2 regions of the Variovorax sp. FW301-JW7 genome follow, and region 1 is predicted to be linked to the other one. Evidence: riboswitches for the same ligand, from Rfam matches in the RefSeq annotation. Region 1 holds a riboswitch; the other holds the start of a gene.
The links. A riboswitch is a leader RNA that binds a small molecule or an ion and turns the genes downstream of it on or off. The one in region 1 is predicted to bind glycine.
Positions count from the first base shown of each region.

Region 1 (5,842 bases):
CATCAGCGTGCTCAGCGGGTAGTAGATCATCGGCTTGTCGTACACCGGCAAGAGCTGCTTGCTCATGGCGAGCGTGGCCGGGTGCAGGCGGGTGCCGGAGCCACCGGCGAGGATGATGCCTTTGCGTTGCGTCATGGGAGTCTTCTTCTGTGAGGGGCAGGAAAAATCAGTCGGTCAGAGCGTCTCGCGCAGCATGCGCGCCACGCCTTCCTGCCAGGGCGGCAGGCGCAGGCCGAAGGTGGTCTGCAGCTTGGTGGTGTCGAGCCGCGAGTTGTGCGGCCGCGTCGCGGGCGTCGGGAAGGCGCTGGTGGGCACGGCCTCCACCGCCTGCGGGCCGGCCTTGAGTTCGACGCCGGCCTGCTGCGCCATCTCGAGCACGAAGCGCGCGTAGCCGTGCCACGTGGTCTCGCCGCCGGCGATGGCGTGGTACAGCCCGGCCTTGGCCGGGTCTTGCAACGTGGCGCGGATGGCATGCGCGGTGATGTCGGCCAGCAGCTCGGCGCCGGTTGGCGCGCCGAACTGGTCGTCGATGACCGTGAGCTTGTCGCGCTCCTTGGCCAGCCGCAGCATGGTCTTGGCGAAGTTGCCGCCGCGCGCGGCGTACACCCAGCTGGTGCGAAAGATCAGGTGCTTCGCGCAATGCTTCGCCACCAACTGTTCGCCTTCGAGCTTGGTCTGGCCGTACACGCTGAGCGGACCGGTCGCGTCGTCTTCTTTCCAGGGCTCGGTGCCGCTGCCGTCGAAGACGTAGTCGGTGGAGTAATGCACCATCAGCGCGCCGATCTGCTGCGCGGCCTCGGCCACCACGCCAGGCGAGGTGGCGTTGAGCTTGCGCGCGAAGTCGGGCTCGCTCTCGGCCTTGTCGACGGCGGTGTGCGCGGCGGCATTGACGATGACGTCAGGGCGCACGGCCAGCACCGTGGCGGCCAGCTGCTCGGGACGGCTGAAGTCGGCATGGAAGTCGGTGCTGTCGAAATCCAGCGCGACCAGTTCGCCGAGCGGCGCGAGGCTGCGTTGCAGCTCCCAGCCGACCTGCCCACCCTTGCCAAGCAGCAGCAGCTTCATGCGCCGGCCTTCGCCGTCGTGGCGTCGTACTGCTTCTCGACCCACTCGCGGTACGCGCCGCTTTGCACGTTGCGCACCCACTCGCCGTTCGCGAGGTACCACTCGACGGTCTTGCGGATGCCGGTGTCGAAGGTCTCGGCAGGCTTCCAGCCAAGCTCGGCCTCGAGCTTGCGTGCATCGATGGCGTAGCGGCGGTCGTGGCCCGGGCGGTCCGTGACGTAGGTGATCTGTTCCTTGTACGGTTTGCCGTCGGCGCGAGGGCTCAGCTCGTCGAGCAACGCGCACACGGTGTTGACGATCTCGATGTTGGGCTTCTCGTTCCAGCCGCCGACGTTGTAGGTCTCGCCGAGCTTGCCGGCCTCGAGCACGCGGCGGATGGCGCTGCAGTGGTCCTTCACGTAAAGCCAGTCGCGCACCTGCATGCCGTCGCCGTACACGGGCAGGTTCTTGCCGGCCAGTGCGTTGACGATCATCAGCGGGATCAGCTTCTCGGGGAAGTGGAACGGGCCGTAGTTGTTCGAGCAGTTGGTGGTGACCACCGGCAGGCCGTAGGTGTGGTGCCAGGCGCGCACGAGGTGGTCGCTGGCGGCCTTGCTGGCCGAGTACGGGCTGTTGGGCTCGTACTTGTTCTCTTCGGTGAACGCCGGGTCGGTCTTGGAGAGCGAGCCGTAGACCTCGTCGGTCGACACATGCAGGAAGCGGAAGGGCGCCTTCTGGTCGGCCGGCAGGGCGTTCCAGTAACCGCGCACCGATTCGAGCAGGCGGAAGGTGCCGAGCACGTTGGTCTGCACGAAGTCTTCCGGGCCGTGGATCGAGCGATCGACGTGCGATTCCGCGGCAAAGTTCACGACGGCACGCGGTTTGTGCTCGGCCAGCAGGCGGTCGAGCAGTGCGCTGTCGCCGATGTCGCCTTGCACGAAGACGTGGTTCGCGTTGCCCTTGAGCGATGCGAGGGTCTCGAGGTTGCCTGCGTAGGTCAGCTTGTCGAGGTTCACGACGGGCTCGTCGCCCTGCGCGATCCAGTCGAGTACGAAATTGGCGCCAATGAAGCCTGCGCCGCCGGTAACCAGGATCATGGAGTCCCCACCTGTAGAAAAAAGTTTGCTTTACCGAAAATCAACATTCAATTATCCCATCGGTGTGAAGTGCCGATGTACAGGGCTTGGCCGGCTTGCGGGGCCCGCCTACAATCGCCAACAATTGCAGGAGAGCGGGCCTCCACGGAGGCCCTACCGAAGGCGCAAACTCCCATAAACGCTCAGGTCGGCCCGACGACATTCCAGGCAACGCCACGGAATTTCGGCAAGGGGTCAGTACTGCACTCATCGATACAGCCGTCTGGAGAGCCGCCACGCCATGTGGCGCACCGAAGGAGCAAACCCGCTGCGGGTGCAGCAGGGTGAATCTCTCAGGTACCGAGGACAGGGGGAGCGGCAACTTGGACAACGGTCGTCCGGTTGCTTGCTATTTTTTCAATAGCGCTCCACGCCCGCCGTTCAAGCGCTGCAAACTCAAAGGTACTTGCAATGCGTGTGATCGTTCTTGGCGCCGGCCTGCTCGGCGTGACTTCGGCCTACTACCTCCAGCAACTCGGCCACGAGGTGACCGTGATCGACCGGCAGGCCACCCCGGCCGCCGAAACCAGCTTCGCCAACGGAGGCCAGATCTCGGTCAGCCATGCCGAACCCTGGGCCAATCCGAGCGCGCCGCTGAAGGTGCTGCAGTGGCTTGGCAAGGAAGATGCGCCGCTGCTGTTTCGCATCCGCGCCGACATGCGCCAGTGGCTCTGGGGCCTGCAGTTCCTGCGCGAATGCACCCCCGCGCGCACCCGCCACAACATCGAACAGATCGTTCGTCTCGGTACATACAGCCGGGAAATGTTGCAGCAATTGCGTCGAGACACCGGCCTGAACTATGACCAGCGCACGCAAGGCATCCTGCACTTCTACACGACGCAAAAAGAATTCGACGGCGCCCTCGCGCCCGCCGAGCAGATGCGTGCCCTGGGCTGCGAGCGGCTGGTCATCTCGGCCGACGAGGCCATCAAGATCGAACCCGCCCTCGCCCACATCCGCCCCCAACTCGCCGGCGCCACGTACACCGCCGAAGACGAATCGGGCGACGCCAACCGCTTCGCACGCGAGCTCGTGAAGCTGGCCGAGGCGGCCGGCGTGAAGTTCCTCATGAGCCACACGGTGACCGCGCTGCGCGAAGCCGGCGGCAGCATCGACCACGTCGAGGCGACCGACAACGAAGGCCGCTTCCAGCGCATCCGCGGCGATGCCTTCGTGCTTGCGATGGGTTCGCTGAGCCCGCTGTACGCCGCGCCGCTGGGCATCCGCCTGCCGATCTACCCGGCCAAGGGCTACTCGGTGACGCTGCCCGTGAAGGACGCATCGAAGGCGCACCAGGTCTCGCTCACCGACGACGAATACAAGCTGGTGTTCTCGCGCTACACGTCGGAGTCGGGCGACCGCCTGCGCATTGCCGGCACGGCCGAGCTCAACGGCTACGACCGCGACCTGAACCGGGTGCGCTGCGAAGCCATCGTGCGGCGCGTCGAAGAACTCTTCCCCGGCGCCGGCGACACCGAGCGCGCGCAGTTCTGGACCGGCCTGCGCCCGGCCACGCCGAGCAACGTGCCGCTGATCGGCAAGACCAAGCTGCCGAATCTGTTCCTCAACACCGGCCACGGCACGCTCGGCTGGACGCACGCCTGCGGCTCGGGCAAGTCGATCGCGCGCATCGTGAGCGGGCTGGCGCCCGAGGTCGACTTCGCGTTCGCCGGCATGCCGGCGAACGCGCCGCGTGCCGTGCAACCCGCACTGGGCTGACACGACACGCGCCCCTGGGTCACGCCTTGAACGTGACCCAGGGCTTGAGCCGCACGGCGCAGCGGATGAGCCCTGCACTTTCCTGCGCCTCGATCACCGCGCCGATCGGCTTGTAGGCCTGCGGCGCCTCTTCGATGCGGCGCTCTTCGCGCAAGGTCACACACTGCCAGCTGGCATCGGCGTCGCCGGGCGCGGGCCGCATCGCGCGCACTTCCTGCCGACGCATGCGCCGGCCGGCGCCATGGCTGCACGACCACAGCCAGTCCTCATGCCCCAGCCCGGTCGCGAGGTACGAGTGATCGCCCATCGACCCGGGAATCAGCGCCAGGTCGCCCGCGTGCGCCGGCGTCGCGCCCTTGCGATGGATGTTCATACCGTGCTCGCGCAGCACCACGTTGTGCGGCACGTCGACCACCAGCGTCGACGCCGTGGCGCCCAGCAGCTCGGCGAAGTCCTTGCGCACCAGCTCGGCCAGCACGACGCGGTTGGCCCACGCGTAGCGCGCGGCCACGCCCATGGCTTCGAGGTACTCCTGCGCCTGCGGCCCGGCCAGGCCGTACAGCCCGCTCTTCGGATGGCGCAGGCCCTGCGGCCACTCGGCCCGTGCGCGGTCCATCCATCGGCCGCCGACATGGAACCCGATGTCGCGCGAGCCGCTGTGGATCATCACGACGACCTCGCCCGCCTTGAGCCCTGCGCGGTACGCCGCGTGTCGGTCCATCACCTGGTCGACCACCTGCAGCTCGACGAAGTGGTTGCCGCTGCCCGGCGTGCCCAGGCACGGATCGCGGAACACCTCGTGGCGCGCGCCGGTGTAGGCCGGCGGTGCGTGCCGCGATTGCCCGCCGAAGCTCGCCAGGCCGATGCACGCGCCGATCTCGGCCTGCAGCCGGTCGCGGTCGCAGGCCGCCCAGAGCCCGTCATTGCGCACGGCGTCCAGGAACGCGGCCGGCCCTTCGTCGAACAGCGCGCGAAACGCCGCCGTGTGCACCGGCACGTCGCGCCCGTTGTCGAGCAAGCTGCGCGTGAGCCGCGCGAGCAACTGCGTCTTGTGCGGCGCCACCTGGTCCAGCGTGAGGCCGGTGGTCAGCAGGCGCATGCCGCAGTTGATGTCGGTGCCGACCGCGGCGGGAATCACGAAGTCGCCATCGGTGGCGACGACGCTGCCCACCGGCGCGACCGAGCCCGGATGAAAGTCCGGCGTCGCGCAGGCCTTGCACACGCCATGCGCGCCGTCGGGCGAGCGCACGCTGGCGAAGGCCAGCAGCTGGTTCACGGCTTTTTCTTCCAGCGGCAGGCTCTGCGGCAGAAGAACGGTCGCCTGCGCGGCTTCGTTGCGAAGGTGATAGATGCCGTCGCGGTAATCGACGGCGATGTTCGCGCGCGAAAAGGCGCGCTGGAGTCTCGAAAAATGACTGTGGTTGGGGCTGCCCATGGCTGCAATTCCATTCGGGGAAACCGTGTCGGTTTCCGGGCCCCGTCACATCGCATGGCGGGGCGAAAGAGATCGACCGCGTGCCTCGGGGCGCGCGGATCACTCCTTCTTGCAGCAGCAGAGATTCAAGAAAGCGGGCGGATTCTAGCGACGCGAACCGCCTGCGAAAACAACGCGCAGGCGCACGCGTCGTTTTTTCCCGTCAGTCAGCCAGTCAGTCCGGCGCGGTGAACACCGTCAGCACGCCGGTGTAGCCGTACAGGTGGTGGCGTGCGATTTCGCCGGCGGCGAAGAAGCCGACCAGCGGCACGTCGCCCAGCGCATGCCGCACGATCTGCAGCTCAGCGCCCGGCGCACCGAAGTGCGGGCCGCCGCGTCCCGAGCAGCTCACGTACACCGCGCCCGCGATGCGCCGCGCGGGATGCGGCGCGGCCTCGGCCTCGCCGGCCGCCACGGCGCGCGCGGTGGCCAGCGTCTGTTCTTCGGGCTCGAGCTCTTCGCGGATCTC
Region 1 is NZ_JBYTBC010000004.1:102,789-108,630, reverse strand. It holds gene rfbA (glucose-1-phosphate thymidylyltransferase RfbA) at 1-135, opposite strand, end outside; gene rfbD (dTDP-4-dehydrorhamnose reductase) at 175-1,065, opposite strand; gene rfbB (dTDP-glucose 4,6-dehydratase) at 1,062-2,141, opposite strand; glycine riboswitch at 2,259-2,349, shown strand; glycine riboswitch at 2,394-2,500, shown strand; gene AC3WQM_RS12345 (D-amino acid dehydrogenase) at 2,592-3,899, shown strand; gene AC3WQM_RS12340 (RtcB family protein) at 3,919-5,334, opposite strand; gene AC3WQM_RS12335 (FIST signal transduction protein) at 5,549-5,842, opposite strand, start outside.

Region 2 (5,842 bases), on a different contig from region 1:
GTATCGCGGCCACGCCGGCCGCCGCGCCCGTTGCAGCCGTTGCACCAGCAGCCGCCCCCGCCAATCCCACCAATCCCGTCACCCACCTCGCCGAAGTGGAAAGCGCCGTGCGCGCCTGGGCTGCCGCCTGGTCCGCGCGCGACGTCGAGCGCTACCTCGCGGCCTACGCGGCCGACTTCACCCCCGCGCGCGGCCAGACCCGCGAGCGCTGGGAGGCCGACCGGCGCGCCCGCATCACGGGCAAGTCGCGCATCAGCGTGGGCATCGAGGGGCTGGTGATCAGCGTCCAGGGCACCTCGGCCAGCGCGCAGTTCCGGCAGGTCTACCGCGCCGACGCGCTCACCGAGACCGACCGCAAGACCCTCGAGCTGCAGCGCGTGGGCACGCGCTGGCTGATCCGCAAGGAGAGCGCGGGCAACTGACGCGCCCCCCTTGTCCCTGTAAGGCAAATGGTTCACGAAGATGTCACCACTTGCAACGATGCTGCTGCCTTCGACCTCCGAAAGCTGTGGCCGCCATGTTCCCCACCAAGACCGAGAAGGCACGCGACGAACTCCAGGCCGGGCAGCGCACGCTCAGCCAGCGTGAGCGCGCCCTGCTGCTCATGGCCGACGGCCGGCGCTCGCTGACCGACTTCAGCCCGCTGTTCCCCAGCCGCGTCGAGGCCGAGCAGGCGATCCAGGGGCTGATGCAGCGCGGCTACCTGCAGGTCGCGCGCCCGGTCGCGCCGCCTCCCGCAGCGGCCCCCACGCCCGTCCCCGCCGCCGAGCCGATCCAGGTCGCCACCTCGGCCGACAGCTTCGACGGCAAGCGCTCGCTGGCCACCACGCGCATGTTCCTGTTCGACATCTGCGAGCGCATGTTCGTGCGCCGCGACCCGCGCTTCGCCAACCAGATGCGCGACGCCCTGCGCGAGGCCCGCGACCGCGAAGCCATGCTGACCATCGCCGCGCTGATGCTCTCCGAGATCGAGAAGGCCGCCGGCCCCGAGCGCGCCGACTCGCTGCGCGAGCGCATCGACAAGCTGCTGCCGCCGGCCGAAACCGTGCACTGAGCCGCCAGCCCCGGCCCCGCGATCCACTACACTCGCCGGGTCAGGAGAGAGCCCCGCGCGACGGGGCCGCCGAAGGCGCAGGGGTTCCCCGAACGCTCAGGCAAAAGGACTGACAAGACGCCGGCAACCACCGGCGTTTCCTTGCTGGAGAGAGGCCGTGGCATTGCACACGGCCCACCGAAGGAGCAAACCCCGATCGTGGGGCGAATCTCTCAGGTAAAGCGGACAGCAGGGGTGGCCCGTGGCGTTGCAGCCATGGATTTCGACTGCCCCTTTGGAGTGCCCCGTGGCCGCTTCCTCCGCTTCTGACGCCCAACTTCTCAAGACCCCGCTGTACGACCTGCACGTGGAGCTTGGCGCCCGCATGGTGCCCTTCGCCGGCTATTCAATGCCCGTGCAGTACCCCGCCGGCCTCATGGCCGAGCACAAGCACACGCGCGACGCGGCCGGCCTGTTCGACATCTCGCACATGGGCCAGCTGCGCCTGGTCGGCCCCGATGCCGCCGCCGCCTTCGAAACCCTGATGCCCGTCGACGTGATCGACCTGCCCGCCGGCAAGCAGCGCTACGGTCTGCTGCTGAACGACGAGGGCGGCATCCTCGACGACCTGATGTTCTTCAACGAAGGCAACGGTTCGCTCTTCGTGATCGTGAACGGCGCCTGCAAGGTGGCCGACATCGCCCACATCCAGGCCAGGATCGGCGCGCGCTGCGCGGTGCAGCCCCTGCCCGACCACGCCCTGCTCGCACTGCAGGGCCCGCAGGCCGCAGCCACGCTGGCGCGCCTGTCGCCCGGCATCGAGCGCTTCGTGTTCATGACCGGCGGCGCGGTGCAGATCGGCGGCATCGCGGCCTTCGTCACCCGCAGCGGCTACACCGGCGAAGACGGATTCGAAATCTCGGTGGCTGGCAAGGACGCCGACGCCCTCGCCCGCCTGCTGCTCGCGCAGCCCGAAGTGAAGCCCGTCGGCCTGGGCGCGCGCAACTCGCTGCGGCTCGAAGCCGGCCTGTGCCTGTACGGCAACGACATCGACACCACCACCACGCCGGTCGAAGCCTCGCTCAACTGGGCGATCCAGAAGGTGCGCCGCGCCGGCGGTGCGCGCGAAGGCGGCTTTCCGGGCGCGGCCAAGGTGCTGGCCCAGCTGGCCGCCGTCGCCTCGGGCGCGGCCGGCCACACCGACCACAAGACGCTCACGCGCAAGCGCGTCGGCCTCGTGGCACTGGAACGCATTCCGGTGCGCGACGGCACGCTGCTGCAGTCGCTCGAAGGCCACGACATCGGCGCCGTCACCAGCGGCCTGCTCGGCCCCACGGCCGACCGCTGCGTGGCCATGGGCTACGTAGCCGCCGCCTTCGCCGAGCCCGGCACGCGCGTGCAGGCCATCGTGCGCGGCAAGCCGGTGCCGATGGAAGTCTCGACCATGCCTTTCGTGCCGACCCGCTACTACCGCGGCTGACCGACACTGAACCCCGCAGACCCGGCTAGGCTCTGCACCCCGATTCCATTTTTTCCACGAGGAGTTTTTTCATGAGCATCAAATACACCAAGGACCACGAATGGGTGGCGGCCGAAGGCGGCGCCGCCACCGTCGGCATCACCGTGCATGCGCAGGACGCGCTGGGCGACGTGGTGTTCGTCGACCTGCCTGAAGTGGGCAAGACCTTCGCGCAAGGCGAGGTCGCCGGTGTGGTCGAGTCGGTGAAGGCCGCCGCCGATGTGTTCATGCCCGTGTCGGGCGAGATCACCGAAGTCAACGAAGCGCTGCGCGCCGACCCGTCGCTGGCCAACAGCGACCCGCTGGCCGCCGGCTGGTTCTTCAAGGTCAAGCTGAGCGAGCCCGCGCAGCTCGACGCCCTGCTCGACGCCGCCAGCTACGACAAGTTCGCCGCCGAATCCTGATCCGCTGAACAGCAGCCGTTTCCTCGCACCTTCGTTCCTTCTCCCCCGAGCCTTCACCGCCATGCCGATTCCCGCCCTTCCCTCTTTGCAAGAACTAGAGAACGCCGAAGAATTCCTCGCCCGCCACATCGGCATCGATGCGGCGGACGAGGCGCGCATGCTGCCGGTGATCGGCTCCGAAACGCGCGCGGAGCTCATCGACGGCATCGTGCCGGCGGCCATCCGCCGCGCCCGGCCGATGCGCCTGCCCGCGCCGGTCACCGAGGCCGACGCGCTGGCCGAGCTGAAGACGCTGGCGTCGAAGAACAAGGTGTTCAAGAGCTTCATCGGCCAGGGCTACTACGGCACGCACACGCCGGGCGTGATCCTGCGCAACATCCTGGAGAACCCCGCCTGGTACACGGCCTACACGCCCTATCAGGCCGAGATCTCGCAGGGCCGCATGGAAGCCTTGCTCAATTTCCAGACGATGGTGTGCGACCTCACGGGCATGGCCATCGCCAACGCCTCGATGCTCGACGAGGCCACGGCCGCCGCCGAGGCCATGACGCTCGCCAAACGCAGCGTGAAGAGCAAGAGCAACGTGTTCCTGGTGTCCGGTGACTGCCACCCGCAGACCATCGAAGTCATCAAGACCCGCGCCGCCCCGCTGGGCATCGAAGTCAAGGTGAGCACCGTGTCGGAAACGCTGCCGCACCTGATGGTGAGCGGCGAGTTCTTCGGCGTGCTCGCGCAGTACCCGGCCACCACCGGCCACGTGCACGACCTGCGCCCGCTCGCCGGCCACGCGCACCAGTGCGACGCCGCCTTCATCGTCGCGGCCGACCTGCTGGCGCTCACGCTGCTGGTCGCTCCCGGCGAGTTCGACGCCGACATCGTCTGCGGCACCACGCAGCGCTTGGGCATGCCGCTGTGCAACGGCGGCCCGCACGCCGCCTACCTGGCCTGCCGCGACTCGTTCAAGCGCTCGCTGCCCGGTCGCCTCGTCGGCGTGAGCGTCGACACGCACGGCCAGCCCGCCTACCGCCTCGCGCTGCAGACGCGCGAGCAGCACATCCGCCGCGAGAAGGCCACCTCCAACATCTGCACCGCGCAGGTGCTGCCGGCCGTGGTCGCCAGCATGTACGCCGTGTACCACGGCCCCGACGGCCTCACGCGCATCGCACAGCGCGTGGCCGTGCTCACCGCCATCCTCGCCAAGGGTCTGTCGCAGATGGGCCGCGAGCCGGTGAACACCACCGCCTTCGACTCGCTGACGATCCGCACCGGCGACGACACGGCCGCGATCATCGAGCGCGCGCAGACCGGTGGCGTCAACCTGCGCCAGCGCCTGCAGCAGCACCTGGGCATCTCGCTGGACGAAACCACCACGCGCGCCGACATCGAAACCCTGTGGGCCCTGTTCGTGCCCGCCGGCACTGCGATGCCGCGCTTCGACGACCTGGCCGCCAACACCACGCCGCTGATTCCCGAGGACCTGCGCCGCACCAGCGCCTTCCTCACGCACCCGGTGTTCAACACCCACAAGAGCGAGACCGCGATGCTGCGCTACATCCGCAGCCTGTCGGACAAGGACCTCGCGCTCGACCGCAGCATGATCCCGCTGGGCAGCTGCACCATGAAGCTCAACGCGACCAGCGAGATGATCCCCATCACCTGGCCCGAGTTCGCCAACATCCACCCCTTTGCGCCCGCCGACCAGCTGCAGGGCTACGCCCAGCTCGACGCGCAGCTGCGCGCCTGGCTGTGCGAGGCCACCGGCTACGCGGGCATCAGCCTGCAGCCCAACGCGGGCTCGCAGGGCGAGTACGCGGGCCTGCTGGCCATCAAGTCCTTCCACGAAGCCAAGGGCCAGGGCCACCGCAACATCTGCCTGATTCCCTCGTCGGCGCACGGCACCAACCCGGCCAGCGCCCAGATGGTGGGCCTGCAGGTGGTGGTGACGGCCTGCGACGCGCAAGGCAACGTCGACATGGACGACCTGAAGCGCGCCTGCGAAAAGCACAGCGCCCACCTGGCCGCCGTGATGATCACCTACCCCAGCACGCACGGCGTGTTCGAAACGCGCGTGAAGGAACTGTGCGAACTCGTGCATGAGCACGGCGGCCGCGTGTACGTGGACGGCGCCAACATGAACGCGCTGGTCGGCGTGGCCGCGCCGGGCGAGTTCGGCGGCGACGTGAGCCACCTGAACCTGCACAAGACCTTCTGCATTCCGCACGGCGGTGGCGGCCCGGGCGTCGGCCCGGTCTGCGTGGTCGAAGACCTCGTGCCCTACCTGCCGGGCCATGCCACGGCCGGCGTGCCGTCGAACGGCGTGGGCGCCGTGTCGGCCGCGCCGCTGGGCAATGCGGCCGTACTGCCGATCAGCTGGATGTACTGCCGCATGATGGGCGCCAAGGGCCTGCAGGCCGCGACCGAAACGGCCATCCTGAGCGCCAACTACATCAGCGCGCGCCTGAAGGACCACTACCCCACGCTGTACGCGAGCCCCAACGGCCACGTCGCGCACGAGTGCATCCTGGACCTGCGCCCGCTCAAGGACACCAGCGGCGTCACAGCCGAAGACGTGGCCAAGCGCCTGATCGACTACGGCTTCCACGCGCCCACGCTGAGCTTCCCCGTGCCCGGCACGCTGATGGTGGAGCCCACCGAAAGCGAACCGCTGGCCGAGCTCGACCGTTTCGTCGACGCGATGATCGCCATCCGCGGCGAGATCCGCCGCGTGGAAGAAGGCGTCTGGTCGAAGGACGACAACCCGCTCAAGCACGCGCCGCACACCGCCGCGAGCCTGCTGGGCAGCGAGTGGAGCCACCCGTACTCGCGCGAACTCGGCGCGTTCCCGCTGGCCGAACTCAAGCAGGCCAAGTACTGGCCGCCGATCGG
Region 2 is NZ_JBYTBC010000003.1:229,039-234,880, reverse strand. It holds gene AC3WQM_RS09565 (L,D-transpeptidase Cds6 family protein) at 1-422, shown strand, start outside; gene AC3WQM_RS09560 (hypothetical protein) at 518-1,054, shown strand; glycine riboswitch at 1,086-1,176, shown strand; glycine riboswitch at 1,189-1,293, shown strand; gene gcvT (glycine cleavage system aminomethyltransferase GcvT) at 1,341-2,513, shown strand; gene gcvH (glycine cleavage system protein GcvH) at 2,585-2,956, shown strand; gene gcvP (aminomethyl-transferring glycine dehydrogenase) at 3,018-5,842, shown strand, end outside.
Region 2: linked by a shared signal. The riboswitch ahead of gcvT (glycine cleavage system aminomethyltransferase GcvT) and the one ahead of AC3WQM_RS12345 (D-amino acid dehydrogenase) in region 1 are both predicted to bind glycine.